One region of the Jeotgalibaca sp. A122 genome, then DNA from elsewhere that is predicted to be linked to it. Evidence: riboswitches for the same ligand, from Rfam matches in the RefSeq annotation. Region 1 holds a riboswitch; each other region holds the start of a gene.
The links. A riboswitch is a leader RNA that binds a small molecule or an ion and turns the genes downstream of it on or off. The one in region 1 is predicted to bind lysine.
Positions count from the first base shown of each region.

Region 2: another riboswitch for lysine. It lies ahead of lysA (diaminopimelate decarboxylase); the one in region 1 lies ahead of ACTU7M_RS11305 (ABC transporter substrate-binding protein/permease).
Region 3: another riboswitch for lysine. It lies ahead of ACTU7M_RS05560 (YfcC family protein); the one in region 1 lies ahead of ACTU7M_RS11305 (ABC transporter substrate-binding protein/permease).

Region 1 covers NZ_JBQPRB010000016.1:12,672-17,705, forward strand. The annotation lists gene ACTU7M_RS11290 (DMT family transporter) at 1-440, opposite strand, end outside; gene nth (endonuclease III) at 511-1,116, shown strand; gene ACTU7M_RS11300 (amino acid ABC transporter ATP-binding protein) at 1,155-1,898, opposite strand; partial or broken gene ACTU7M_RS11305 (ABC transporter substrate-binding protein/permease) at 1,899-3,511, opposite strand; lysine riboswitch at 3,592-3,741, opposite strand; gene ACTU7M_RS11310 (glycosyltransferase family 32 protein) at 3,872-4,498, shown strand; gene ACTU7M_RS11315 (magnesium transporter CorA family protein) at 4,542-5,034, opposite strand, start outside.
Region 2 covers NZ_JBQPRB010000009.1:15,600-20,633, forward strand. The annotation lists gene rpmH (50S ribosomal protein L34) at 182-316, shown strand; gene rnpA (ribonuclease P protein component) at 377-712, shown strand; gene yidC (membrane protein insertase YidC) at 732-1,565, shown strand; gene jag (RNA-binding cell elongation regulator Jag/EloR) at 1,598-2,422, shown strand; gene ACTU7M_RS09480 (alpha/beta fold hydrolase) at 2,513-3,388, shown strand; lysine riboswitch at 3,422-3,588, shown strand; gene lysA (diaminopimelate decarboxylase) at 3,675-4,940, shown strand; gene dapA (4-hydroxy-tetrahydrodipicolinate synthase) at 4,937-5,034, shown strand, end outside.
Region 3 covers NZ_JBQPRB010000004.1:114-5,147, forward strand. The annotation lists gene ACTU7M_RS05555 (RNA-guided endonuclease InsQ/TnpB family protein) at 1-337, shown strand, start outside; gene ACTU7M_RS05560 (YfcC family protein) at 560-1,951, opposite strand; lysine riboswitch at 2,037-2,182, opposite strand; gene ACTU7M_RS05565 (hypothetical protein) at 2,229-2,951, opposite strand; gene ACTU7M_RS05570 (YeiH family protein) at 3,049-4,101, opposite strand; gene ACTU7M_RS05575 (MATE family efflux transporter) at 4,082-5,034, opposite strand, start outside.

The sequences.
Region 1 (5,034 bases):
TTCGTAACAATTAACAAAACACCAAAGAAAGTGAGAAAAACCAGTATTATTTCTTTTATCGCAGCTTGTTTTTCACCCGTAAAAACCATATAAGCATAAACAAATATCGGCGCAGAAAATTGCAATATTGTCGCAGTAGATGCGTTTGATAACTCTATCCCTTTATAAAACAAATATTGAACTCCAATCATGCCAAATAAAGAAAAGAACAATAACTTTAGAGTCGTTTGCCATTTAGAAAATGGCATCAAAATATTTTCCTTTTGGATAAAATGACTATAGGCTAAAATCATAATTCCGGAAAATAACAGGCGTGTGCCTACCAACCATTCAGAAGACACAGTATATTGGGTAAAGAGAGATTGCGCAAAAATACCTGAAATCCCCCACATGCTTCCGCCAAAAGCGGCCAGTAAAATACCTTTAATTCGATTATTCAATTTTCCACCTCACTAATAAAATAACTGTCCTATGGTATAATTATTTTAGTAATTTGACAAGGGGGATTTCATGAATTCTAAAGAAAAATCTCGTGATATATTGGAACAAATTATTGCCATTTATCCCGATGTAAAAACAATCCTGAATTATTCTAATAATTTCGAGCTTTTAATCGCCGTTATGTTGAGCGCTCAAACGACAGATATCGCTGTGAATAAGGTGACCGGGGCACTGTTTGAACGTTTTCCAACCCCCACTGCTTTCGCCAATTCTTCTCCAGCAGAAATAGAACCTTATATTAAATCCATCGGTTTGTACCGCAATAAGGCCAAACATATCTATACATGCAGCAACCAGTTAATGGCTCATTTTAACGGTGAAGTACCAAATAATCGCAAAGATTTGGAATCCTTGGCCGGGGTGGGCAGAAAAACAGCCAATGTAATACTGAGCGTTGGTTTTGGGATACCCGCCTTTCCTGTGGACACACATGTTTCGAGGGTTTGCAAGCATCATGATATCGTTCCGCAAAATGCCACACCACTTGAAATCGAAAAAATAGTGACAGATATTTTGCCAAAAGAGTTGTGGAACCAGGCCCATCATTCCATTATCTTTTTTGGGCGCAACATTTGCTCGCCCCGTAACCCAAAATGCCACGAATATTTGCATTAAAAAACTTCCCAGAATGATTTCTGGGAAGTTTTTTAAAATTATCTGTGTTCTGCCAATACCCGACTTAAGAAATTTTTTGTTCGTTCTTCTTTAGGGTTATTGAAAATATCATCTGGTGATCCTTCTTCGGCAATGACACCCTGGTCCATAAAGATGACATGGTCGGCAACTTCACGTGCGAACTGCATCTCGTGGGTCACAACAACCATCGTCAATCCGCTATCAGCCAATTGATTCATGACCCGCAACACTTCCCCGACCGTTTCTGGGTCCAGGGCAGATGTTGGTTCATCAAACAACAGTAAGTCTGGTTCCATTGCCAACGCCCGTGCAATCGCAACCCGCTGTTTTTGACCACCCGATAATTGAGCCGGTCGGGCATGAATATAGGATTCCATACCAACTTCTTCCAAGAAATGAATAGCTCGTTTCTTTGCCTCTTCCTTATCTGTTTTTAAAACGTTGATTTGGCCGGTTGTACAATTTGTTAAAACATCCAGATTGTTGAATAAATTGAATTGCTGGAATACCATGCCGACTTTAGAACGATAATGGAACAGGTTCAGACTTGGATCCAACACGTTTTGATCCCGATAATGAATTTCTCCAGTTGTAGGTTTTTCCAACAGATTTAAACAACGCAGTAACGTTGATTTACCGGAACCAGATGAACCGATCAAGCAGATTACCTTTCCTTCTTGTACGTCAAAACTGATGTCTTTTAAAACTTCTCGGTCACCGAATTTTTTGCTGAGATTCTTGATGCTTAAGACTGTTCCCAATCAGCCCACCCCCTTATTTTGTTTAGGAGACTGGATTTGGTTTGGATTACCACCCACGAGTTGGTAATTCTCTGCCCCATCAAGTTTACGCTCAAAGCGGCGCAAGATACGGGTAATAGTCAGAGTCATAATCAAATACATAATACTTGCCACCGTGTAAGGACCAAAGTAGTCAAAATTGATTCCCGCAACTGTTTTAGTTTGAAAGAATAACTCTGTAACAGAGATAACGTTCAAGACAGAAGTGTCCTTAATATTGATTACGAATTCATTGCCTGTTGCCGGCAAGACATTTCGCCATACTTGGGGAATAACCACAACACGCATAGTTTGCCAATGGGACATGCCAATAGCAGCTGCTCCTTCAAATTGACCTTTATCGATTGAGACAATACCTCCACGTACTATTTCAGTCATGTAAGCACCTGTATTGATTGAAACAATGAAAATCGCTGCACTTGTACGATTAAGGTCCCAACCGAATACTAAAGCAGATCCATAATAAATGACCATTGCCTGAACAATCATTGGTGTTCCACGGAAAAGCTCAATATAACACGTTGATATAAAATGTATCAACTTTAAAAAGTAACGTTTAATTCCTTTATCAGGTTGCGGTATTGTACGGACGATACCCAGTACCATTCCAATTACTACTCCAATTACGGTTCCGATCATTGAAATGTAAATCGTCACCCAGGCTCCTCTTAGAAAAAGAGGCGCATTATTTATAAATATGTCCCATAAATGGCCCACTAATTTTTCACTCCCATATCTTACTGCGCAGCCGGTTGATTCAAGATTGCTTCTTCCATCAGGCTTTGTTGCTCTTCTGCAGAAATTGTTGCCAAAATACTATTTATTTCTTCTAATTGGGCTTCGTCTTTTCGAACCCCGATTGCAATTGTTGTATCTTCCGGATTCGTTTCAAAACCATCTTCAAATTCAATATAGGTAAAATCTTCGTTTGCATTGGAAGCACTGATTGCTTCTGGTAGTTCAGATACATAACCATCAATTACACCTGATTGCAATGCCACCCGCATAGCAGAAAAATTCTCCATCGCCGATTGTTTTTCAACACCTTCAATCTGATCAATCATATTATAGTGGAACGTGTTCAACTGGGCTGTTATTTGCGCCCCAGAAAAATCAGCCAATGATGTAGCATCTACATAATCCCCATCGGCTGCAACCACCATTACCAATTGCGATTCCAAATAAGGGATACTAAAGTCGATTGTCTGTTTTCTTTCTTCTGTAGGGGACATTCCGGCAATAATTACATCAATTTTTTTCGATTGAAGTGCTGGCACCAAACCGTCCCATTCCGTTTTTACGATAACGAGTTCCTGACCGAGGCCATCGGCAATTTTTTTGGCGATTTCAACATCATATCCCCCAGCATATTCTTGGGAATCTGATATTTGGACAGCGCCATTAGCGTCGCCTGTCTGGGTCCAGTTATAAGGGGCATACGCAGCTTCCATGCCTACTACAAATTGCTCATTTTCGGTGCCTTCGGACGTTGTTTCATTTCCTTCAGAGCCACATGCAGCTAACACCAATGCTGAACCAAATACTAAACTTAATAATCTTAATCCTTTTTTCATTGTTATTCCGCTCCTCTTATAAAAAATACAAACAAAAAAACCGTGAGCAAAAGGCTCACGGTTTACCGTCCTTTTGCCCCAATATGAACAGCGCATCGATGAATATAATTGGGCATTATATTCTGACAGTATCATACTTATTCAGCATGACCCCAGCATCTTACTAAGATACTTCGGCGAATTCCCCTTTCGTGACCTACTGATGGTTTTCGCGACCTCTAGTTCATATTGTTCTTTGTTATGCCAGTAACTATAGCGTAAATTATTTTTAATGTCAACTAATCGTATCATTTAATTCTAATAATTGATTAATTAGCCTACCTTCCATTATAATAAAATCACGAGATGGAGGGATATGCTATGATACCAAAAATTATCCATTACTGTTGGTTTGGAGGCAACCAGATGGGTGAGCAAACCAAAGAAATGATGGCTACATGGAAAAAGTACTGTCCTGATTATGAAATAATAATCTGGAATGAAGATACTTTTGATGTACATAACATGGGGGACTATGTAAAAGAGGCATATTTAGAAGGTAAATGGGCTTTTGTTTCGGATGTGGCACGTCTATATGCACTGAAAGAATACGGTGGCATTTATATGGATACAGATGTCGAAGTTATTAAACCTCTTGACCCACTTCTGAAGCATGATGCTTTTATGGGATTCGAAATTGAGACAACAATTTCTACTGCCTTAATTGCAACCGTTCCCCACCACCCTACTTTTGAGCTTCTTTTTTCTGATTATGAGAATCGACATTTTAAGAATCCCGATGGAACCCTAGATGAAAAAACAAACGTTAATCGGATCACCGAAATTTTTCAGGAGAACGGTTTGGAATTAAATAATGAATACCAGGAAATTATGAATGTTGCTATTTATCCCCGTGTTTATTTTTCGCCAAAGAGTTATTGGACCCGAGAAATCAACGATACTAAAGACACTTATGCCATTCATCATTATTCTGGTTCCTGGTTGTAAAAAAGCTATGTTGTCCCAAAAATGGGGCAGCATAGCTTTTTCTTTACATATAATCTTTTCGCTTCAACCAAAGGAAAGTAACAACACTGATTAAAATTGATAGGCCAATCAAAAAAATAAATGCTAATGGATGTTTCTCAATGGGCAAAAATACATTCATTCCCCAGAAAGATCCAATAATGGTTGGTATCGTCAATACAATACTAAATGAAGTCAAAAACTTCATAATATTATTCAGGTTGTTTGAAATAACACTGGAAAAGACTTCACTTAAGTGATCGATCATTTCCGCTGATTCTTTAACCATTATTGAAGCTTGATGTGAGATGACCTTGATATCATGCAATAATGTTTTACCCTTGGCATCCTCTGAATAAATGTCACGATCCATTAAATTTTTTATGATACGATGGTTCTCCAAAATTCCTGTTTCAAAGTAAACCAGGTTCTTGTGTATAGCAATCAACTTGTAAAATGCTTCATTCCTAGTCGTATCAACGATATTTTGTTCCATGTCATCAATCGTTTTATCAATA
Region 2 (5,034 bases), on a different contig from region 1:
TTTATTTGTTTTAAAAAAAGGTTTATCAATTCAATAAAATGTGCTATTATAATCGAGTGAGTCAAAAATACTTAGTTTTACTTGACAGATAGCCTAATGTTTCCTTATAATGTTTGGGACTATCTAGAAGAATTTTGCATATGTCATTATAGAAGCAAACATTATCAGGAGGTGCAAAAAAATGAAAAGAACTTTCCAACCGAAAAAACGTAAACGTCAAACAGTTCATGGTTTCCGTAAACGCATGAGTACAAAAAACGGCCGTAATGTATTAGCAAGTAGACGCCGCAAAGGCAGAAAAGTATTGTCTGCATAAGATCACTGACCGTCAGTGGTCTTTTTTTTTACATAAAACTTATAGGAAAGAGGATACAGGATGCGTAAATCTTTTCGAGTAAAAAAAGAAAAAGAGTTCCAGAATGTATTCCATACTGGCTCTTCAAAAGCAAATCGCCAGTTTGTCATCTATAAAATGCCTAAAGAAGGACAGGACCATTTTCGAGTGGGGTTGTCCGTTGGTAAAAAAATTGGTAACGCAGTCACCCGTAATGCTGTAAAAAGAAAAATCCGTCAGGCTCTTTTAGAATTAAAACCGCAAATTAAGTCTGAAATTGATTTTATAATTATTGCACGCCAACCAACTGCGAATTTAACTACAGAAGAAATTAAAAAAAATCTGCTACATGTGTTAAAATTAGCACATGTAATATAGTTCAAAGGAGGAAATTTTGTTGTCTAAGCGGAAGCGATTACTTTTATCTTTGGGACTGGTTATGGTCATGCTGGTTTTGTCGGCATGTGGTAACACGGCTCCCATCACTTCTGAGAGTACTGGATTTTGGGATGGAATTGTTATTTATAATTTTTCTCGTTTCATTATTTTCCTATCAGAAATGTTCAATAATAGTTATGGTATGGGAATTATCATCTTTACATTTATTATTCGGGTCGTTTTAATCCCATTAAATTATTTCCAAACAAAGAGTACACGGAAGATGCAAAAAGTGCAGCCCCAAATCAAAGAGCTGCAAGCAAAATATGCATCCAAGGATACACAGACCCGTGAATTACTGCAATCGGAAATTTCTCGAGTTTATTCTGAAAATGGTGTGAATCCATACGCTGGTTGTTTACCAGCTGTTGTTCAAATGCCAGTGATGATTGCTTTGTATCAAGCCATCAGTCGTACAGAAGTACTACGTGAAGGAACATTCTTATGGATGAACTTGGGAGAACGTGACCCATACTTCATTTTACCGGTATTAGCTGCAATATTGACTTACTACACATCTAAATTGACGATGATGTCTCAACCAGATGGTGGTGGCCAAGCTAAAGCTATGCTGTATACAATGCCAGCAATGATTTTATTCGTAGGTATTTCTTTACCAAGTGCGTTATCATTATATTGGGTAGTAAGTAATGCATTCTCTGTTGGTCAAACATTGATCATGAATAATCCTTACAAAATCATTGCAGAACGCGATGAAGAGGAACGGGCTAAGAGAGAACGTGCAAAAGCGCTGGAAAAAGCTAGAAATCCGAAGAAAAAGAAAAGAAAATAATTTGTTCTTTGAAATGGAAGGATGGACAATTGATGGAAAACGAAAAAATTGTAGTGCGCGAGACAACGGTTGATCAAGCAATCAGCAAAGGGTTAGCTCAACTAAATTTAGGCAGCCATGAAGTAGACATCAAAATCATTTCTGAAGGGAAAAAGGGACTTTTCGGTTTTGGCCAAAAGGACGCTGAGGTGGAATTAACACCTAAAGTGCTCCCGGAAATGGATGAACCAGGTGACATTGCTATTTTTGAAAATGAGGAACGTGCCAATCATCTTGCTGAAAACCCGGAAACTGAAGCTCCTGTAACCCAAGAGGACAACTATGATTATTCTGATACGTTGGAATATGCTGATGAAGATGAAGAAGAGGAAGATTTCGATGAAGAACCTGCTTCTGAATCCTCACGCCAAGAAGCTATTTCAAGTGTTAGCGATTATTTAACAAAAACTGTTGAAGTTTATGGTGCACCTGCCGAAGTGACAGCAGAAGTAAAACATAATATCATCACTTTCCAGATCGATACCAACAAACCAGGTTTAGTCATAGGTAAACATGGAAAAATTATTAATGCGTTACAAATATTGGCACAAACTATTTTCCAACAACATGAACGCAGTCGCGTGTCTGTTGTGGTTAATGTGGGAGATTACCGGGAACGCCGGGCGAGCATCCTGGAAAACATTGCGGATCGTACAGCGGAACGTGTACTGCGTACAAAGCAACCAGTCTTCCTTGAACCGTTACCAGCTTTCGAACGGAAACAAATCCATGCTTATTTAAGCAAAAACAAACGTATTTCAACTCACTCTGAGGGTAAAGAACCACATCGTTACCTCGTAGTAGAAATATCAGAATAAAATTTTCAAAAAGCTATCTCTTCGTTTTGGAAGAGATAGCTTTTTTATTTGGGAAACAATAAACTGGTATTAAAAGGGAGGAGTTCACTGATGGAGAAAATGAAGTTAACCGCAAAAGATAGTTTGGGCATTTCTATTGCCATCTATGCGGTGGATGATCCTATTGGGGTGGTACAAATTATTCATGGATCAAAGGAGCATAAGGGCCGCTATGCCGATTTTTGTAGCTACTTGCAAAAAGAAGGTTTTGCGGTTGTTATAGCTGATATTCGTGGCCATGGTGAATCCATTAACGAAGCAAATCCATTTGGTTTCATGGATGGTCCAGATCGGGTCATCGAAGACCAATTATTGGTAACTGATTTTATTAAAAAACGCTATCCAGAAAAAGAAATTTATTTGTTTGGACACTCATTAGGGTCCCTGTTTGCCCGTATTTATATTCAAAATCATGACCATCTCATTTCCAAGCTGGTCATGACAGGAACGGTTAACTACGTGTATGGTGTAGAAATTGCTGAGATGTATGGCCGGTTATTGACGCGCTTGCGTGGTAAGGATGGCGACAGTCTCCTGATTCGTCTTATAAAAAAAATTCAGGGAGAAGAAGCAATGACATGGGTAAGTGTAAATAAAGATAATCTCATGGCAATCAAGAACGATCCAATGATAGTCAAGGAATATGCTAATATTTCTCTCTTAACCATCATCCAAGCAGACAGAATGATGCATCTAGAATCAATGTTTGAATGTAAAAATCCTGCTTTAAAAATACTGAGTCTGACCGGGGATGGCGATCCAGTGACGGGAAGAGATCGTGGATTGAGTGAATCACTCACGTTTTTGAAAAAGGTCGGTTATAAATATATAACAAAGATGGTTTATCATGGAATGAATCACGAAGTGCTGAATGAAGAAAATAATGGCTTGGTTTACAAGGATATTGTACGTTTTTTAAAAAAGTAGACAAAGAAGTTTTTTAATGATATTCTAATTTTAATTGAAAAAAGAGGTAGCAATGTAAAAAAGTAATCAATGGGAGAAGGCATTCAATGATCATTGATGAAAGGTAATCATTGCCGAACGATGCAGATTGGCAAATTTCCATCGTGGGGGTATAGGAAATACTTATATCACTCCTACTTGAAAAGTAGAGGCGCTGAGAAATTGTTACATCCACTGTAAAAATTTAGAAGGCGCCAGAAATGGCGTCTTTTTTGTACAAAAAAACCAGTATTCAGGAGGAAAATAAATGAAAGAACTCGTTATCGGAGGTATGACGGCGGGCGAATTGGTAGCTCAGTACGGGACACCACTTTACGTTTACGACCAAGCGAAACTTGAAAACAACTTGGAAGCTTATACGCAAAACTTTAAATCAGATTTATTTCAAACAAAGATACTCTATGCATCGAAAGCTTTCCAGACCATCGGAATGTTGGATTTGATTGCTAACTATGGTTTAGGCGTGGACGTTGTTAGTGGCGGTGAATTATATACGGCACTACAATCAGATGTGCCAGTTGAAAAAATTCATTTTCACGGAAATAATAAAACAACCGAAGAACTCCGTATGGCTTTTGAAAGTGGCATCGTGCATATTGTTGCTGACAACGTGATGGAGCTGGAAGAAATTGCGGAATTGGCGGAAGAATACCAACGAGCAGTCACTATTCAAATTCGATTGAATGTCGGCATTGAAGCGCATACGCATGAATATATCGTGACAACACATATTGATTCAAAATTCGGGATCGCCTTTGGTAGTGAAGATTATCAAGCTTGTCTGGCTATCTTTGAAAAGAGTGATTATCTTCATTTGGAAGGTTTCCATGTTCATATCGGCTCTCAAATTTTTGAAATGGATGCTTGGTATGCCGCCATCGATAAAATGCTTGGCTATTTGGCAACGTTCGATTATCCGATGACTCTCAACTTGGGCGGAGGCTTTGGCGTGCGTTACACAGATGAAGATCAACCCATGCCTATTAAAGAAAATATGGAACAGATTTTATCTTATTTAGAGGGGAAATTACAGGAAACTGGCGTTACGATCAATGAAGTAGTGATTGAGCCTGGTCGCAGTTTAGTAGCAGAAGCCGGGATTACCCTTTATGAAATTGGTTATCAAAAACAAACACCCAATAAGCATTATTATTTTGTGGACGGTGGAATGGGGGATAACATCCGACCAAGCTTGTACCAGGCAAAATATGCCTGTGATGTTGCCAATAAAATAGATGCAGAAAAAACAGAATTAGTGACGGTAGCAGGAAAATACTGCGAATCCGGTGATGTTTTGATTCATGATGTCCATTTACCACCTGTTGAAAAAGGCGATGTGTTGGTGGTTTATTCAACCGGAGCGTATGGTTACTCGATGAGCAGTAACTATAACCGCAATCCGACGCCAGCCGTCGTTTTCGTAAAAGATGGTAAAGCGAGAGAAATTGTTAAGCGACAAACCTTGGCAGATTTAATCAGGAATGATGTAAAAAACGGAGGCGAGTGGAAATGATTGAAGGATCGATGGTTGCATTGGTTACCCCAATGAATGAAGATGGTAGCATCAATTATACGAAGACGGCAGAATTGCTGGAATGGCATATTCA
Region 3 (5,034 bases), on a different contig from region 1:
GTACACGACCCATCTCGTCCAAAACTACGACACTATCGTCCTGGAGGATTTACGCACCCAAAACATGATGAAGAACCGGAAACTTTCCCGCTCCATCGCGGACGCCAGCTGGGCGATAATCAAGTCCATGCTGGCATACAAGTGCGCGTGGTATGGAAAGAACCTGGTCCTGGTTAACGCGTCTTACACGAGCCAGGATTGTTCTGCCTGCGGGCGTCCGGACGGAAAGAAGCCGCTCCACATCCGCGAATGGACCTGTCCGGGATGCCACGCGCATCACGACCGGGATATCAATGCTGCAAGGAATATCCTTGCCAAAGCGTCCGCCGGACGGTAAACGGCACGAGCCAGGGACTGGCTCTGGTCAAGAGACGTACCCGCTGCCCGTTGGAAACCCATCGGGTAAGGCAGCGTTGTTCCCAGAAGCTCGGGCATTCATGCCCGAGTAGTTCACGCTTGAGTTATGCACAACTTCATTGGGGATAACCTATTTCATGCAGAAAACATAAAAAACGTCACGTTCCAGTGAATGGAAACGTGACGTTTTTATTACTCTTTATTAAAACGGTCCGTAGTTTGTGTAGTAGGCAATCACCAAGAAGACTACCCCTACTAACAACCAAATAATCATAAGCGGGCCTAAGTAGCGCACCCATTTACTATAAGGGATTTTGGCAATGGATAGTTGCGCCATCAAAACACCTGATGTCAGCATAATGGAATCCATGAAGCCTGCCCCTAGTTGATAAGCCATAACGGCTGTTTGTCTAGTAATACCCACAGCATCCGCAAGTGGCACCATGATTGGCATGGTTGCCGCTGCTTGTCCGGATCCAGAAGGGATAATGAAGTTGATAATGATTTGGATGACGTACATAGCGACTGCCGCCAGCGCACCAGGCAACCCTTCAACGGTTCCTGCCAAGAAGTTAACGATTGTATCAATAATCATGCCATCTTCCATAACGATTACAATTGAACGTGCCACACCAACAATTAGTGCAGCAAAGACCATATCTTTCGCACCTATTACAAACAAATCGGCAATTTTACTTGGTCCATAACCATAAGCAAAACCACCAATAACACCGGTAATCATGAAAATTGCCCCGATTTCTTGAATATACCACCCGTATTGAATGACCCCAAAAGCAATGGCCAAGATGCCTGCCAAGAAAATCAAGCCAACCATAATGTGACGTCTTTCCATTTCAACGAAATCTGTTTTCTCAACTTTATGCTCTTGATCAAATTCGTTGTAAACAAAACTCTTGGTTGGGTCTTTTTTAACCATGTTGGCATAACGCATAATGTATACAGATGTAATAATCCATAAAACTATGAACAATGCGATTCGCATTCCCATTCCAGAAAAAGTAGGTAGTTCCGCAATCCCTTGTGCAATCCCAACTGCAAATGGATTCAAGAAGCCGGCACTAAAGCCGATGGCCGCTCCCGAGGCAATAATACTCATCCCTACAATTGCATCAAATCCTAGCGCCCATGCCAAGGAAATACCCATTGGTATAAATACAATTGTTTCTTCAGAAAAACCAAGTGTCGCGCCTGCGATACCAAACACCATCAGGAAGACCGGAATTACCAAACTCTCTCTTCCGTTTAGTTTTTGGGAAAGTTTATAAATCAATGCTTCAACCGTACCTGTTTCATTGATGACAGTAAATGCGCCACCAATCAAAAAGATGAAGAATGAAATCTCTGCCGAATCAGTTAAACCACGCGGAATCGAATTGATGATTTCAAAAAATCCTTGTGGGTTTGAAGCCACAGCGTGCCATGAACCGGGTACTGCAATTGTTCGTCCTGCTTGTTCAATCCTTTCAAATTGTCCAGCCGGTACAATCCAGGTTAAGATTGCCATAACCAACATAACGCCAATTAAAAGGACGTAAGTGTGGGGAATCTTAAACGAAAATCTCTTTTTTTCCATTGTGTTCTCTCCTTTTTTTAATTAAGCCGAGAAACAAAAATACCCTCCGAATAGCAAAAGGCTTTCGAAGGGTCCTTCTGCCCGCAATAATGAAAGTTCTCCAAAATAAACAATGGGCTTGTTTATTAGACAGTGTACATCCTATTAGAATGTACCCCAGCATCAGGCTGATACTTCGGCGAAAATCCCTTTCGTTTCCTACTCTTTATTTTCGCATCCTCTTTCAAAATCGACTCAAATTATCACATTCAATAGTACCGCATCATGATGGTGAATATCAATGGTTTTGTGCAACTATTTTTTTTAGTTCATTATGAATACGCTTATACTCATCAAATCCTAATACCGGGTTGTGAGAAGCAAAGTAAGTATAGGCTTGTTCTGTACGAACTAAATAGTACTCAGGCTTAATCGGCAATTTTTTTATCTTCTTTGTAGCGCCTTCCTCATTTATCAAGTAACGCTGATTCAAGGCAAATAACACCTGATTCCAACTGCTTACCGTTCGGAAGAAGCAACCCAGAGTATAATGAATATCACCGCGAGCGGCTGCTTTAACAGCATTCTCCATTGAATAAGTTGCTTCGAACATAAAATGGTCGATTATTTCTGTTTTCAATTTGGATGGGTAAACTTCGAGTCTTTTCTTCATTGCTGATAAGGGCTTATTACTACTTTCCCATAGAATCTGGCTGTCGTAAATTTCTGCTGCATAAATCGTACTGACGAAACCGTGAGGATGTCCTGATCGATAATCAATGGTGATACGTCCTTCCAAACAATCAGCGATGGCTGTTTCTACACGTGCGTAATTTCTCCAGAGGGGACCAATTTCTGCACTTTGATCCTTATCCAATATCTCATTTATTGTGTCCCAGTCTAACGATTCTTCATAATACAAACAAAGTTCATGATCCGAGTCCGGGAATGCTTCACCCGATACAATCCCAACAATTCCAGGTACTTTCATTAGTTCAGCCATTAAATTTTCACTCTTCATTCAATCCCCCCGCCTCGTTTCCTATATTTTATGCGATAACTGGATTAATTCCTAATCTTATCTCCAAAAATAAAAACTGCCCTAAAGGACAGTTTTTTTAATTCATATAGCGCAAAATGCCTGCTTGGGCAAATAATGAGACAATAACTACTGAAACATCAATGATGACACCCGCGACCATGGGCTTGATTCCCACCCCGGCAATTTCTTTGAAACTTGTTTTCAATCCGATAGCAGCCAAGGCCATGGATAAAAAGAATTTTGATAGGAAAGAAATGACAGCAATAGTGGAATCTGGCAACATTCCTGTACTTCTAATTCCCACAACTGCCAAGAATCCCATTATAAACCAAGGGAAAATCTTCCGGACACTCACTTTTTCTGCTGCTTGCGATGGCGTTTCTTTCTTGGCATAAATCCATGAAAAAATGAGAACAATCGGGACGATAAATAAAGTTCTCGTCAGTTTTACGACAGTCGCCAATACACCTGCTGCTTCGGAAAAAGCATATCCAGCCGCAACGACCGATGAGGTATCATTTACAGCCGTCCCAATCCAAAGCCCATACGCTGTATCACTCAGTCCCAGCATTTGGCCAATCCAAGGAAATGCAATGACTGTCAGCATATCAAAAATAAAAGTAGCCGATATTGCATAAGCGATGTCACGGTTTTTAGCGTGAATGGTTGGGCCCAATGTTGCTACTGCTGTTCCCCCACAGATTGCCGTACTTATTGAAAGGAGACTGGCCAACTTCCAATTGATCTTGAATACTTTTTTACAAATATAGCCCACTCCAAAAGCAGTAAGTAAAGTGAACATCATCAAAACCAGCGCATATTTCCCTGCTTCGATAACTTGGGAAAAACTTAGCGTAATCCCGGCCAGAATAATACCTGCACGCAAAACTTTTTTAGCGGTCCAATTTATACCATTGTCATAACCATCTGTGCGGGCAACGAATGGATTTAACAACATTCCCAACAGCAGCGCAATTAGGGTTCCTCCCAGAATTCCGGAAGGAAGAATTGCACTGACCACATAAGCAACAGTAGCAATTCCTGCAGATAGAACAATTCCTCGAAAGTTTTTATTAGCATCAGTCATATTAACTTTTACATCCCCTTGTTCAGAATTTTTCATCTCCATAAAGTGGTTCTATATAGTGCTTGTTAACAAATTTCATGTAACGAATGCCCAATAACAGTGCGGCTATTTCGGAAATAAGGAATGCCCACCAAATATTGTTGATGTTACCTGTTAAAGACATCAAATAGGCAATTGGTAATAGTAATACAAGTTGACGAATCATCGAAATAACCAAACTATATTTCCCTAAACCGAAAGCCTGGAAAACAGAACCCAGTACAATACTGGCACCGGCTAAAATGAAGTGAATACTGATAATACGTAAAGCTGGTTTCCCAATTTCAATCATTTGCGGGGAAGCATTAAAAAGTCCCAGTAAAAATTCGGGAAACACCTGAAAAACAATAAATCCCGTAATCATTATGATTGATGCATAACGAATGGCCAATCCGATTGCTTCTTTTATCCGATCAGGTTTACGTGCACCCAGGTTATAACCGATAATCGGCACCATTCCATTGTTCATCCCAAAAACAGGCATGAACACAAAACTTTGTAGTCGGAAATAAACGCCATAAACGGCTGTAGCCGTTGAACTGAAACCAATCAAAATATTATTCATGGCAATATTCAATAAAGAACCAACTGACATCATGATCATGGACGGAACACCAACAGAGTAAATCTCTTTAATGATTGCCATTTTGGGCTTGAAACTCTTCAATGATAATTTAATTTCATGGTTATATTTTAGGTGGAAATAAAACCCAATCAAAGCACTGAAAACTTGACCAATAACCGTTGCCCAAGCTGCCCCGGCTGTTCCCATAGCAGGGAGGCCAAACCAACCAAAAATCATGATAGGGTCTAAAACGATATTAATAATGGCGCCGGCAGCTTGCGAAATCATCGAGTAGAAAGTCAATCCCGTTGATTGTAGAAAACGTTCAAAGGTTATTTGCATGAAGCTACCAAAACTAAAAATTGATACAA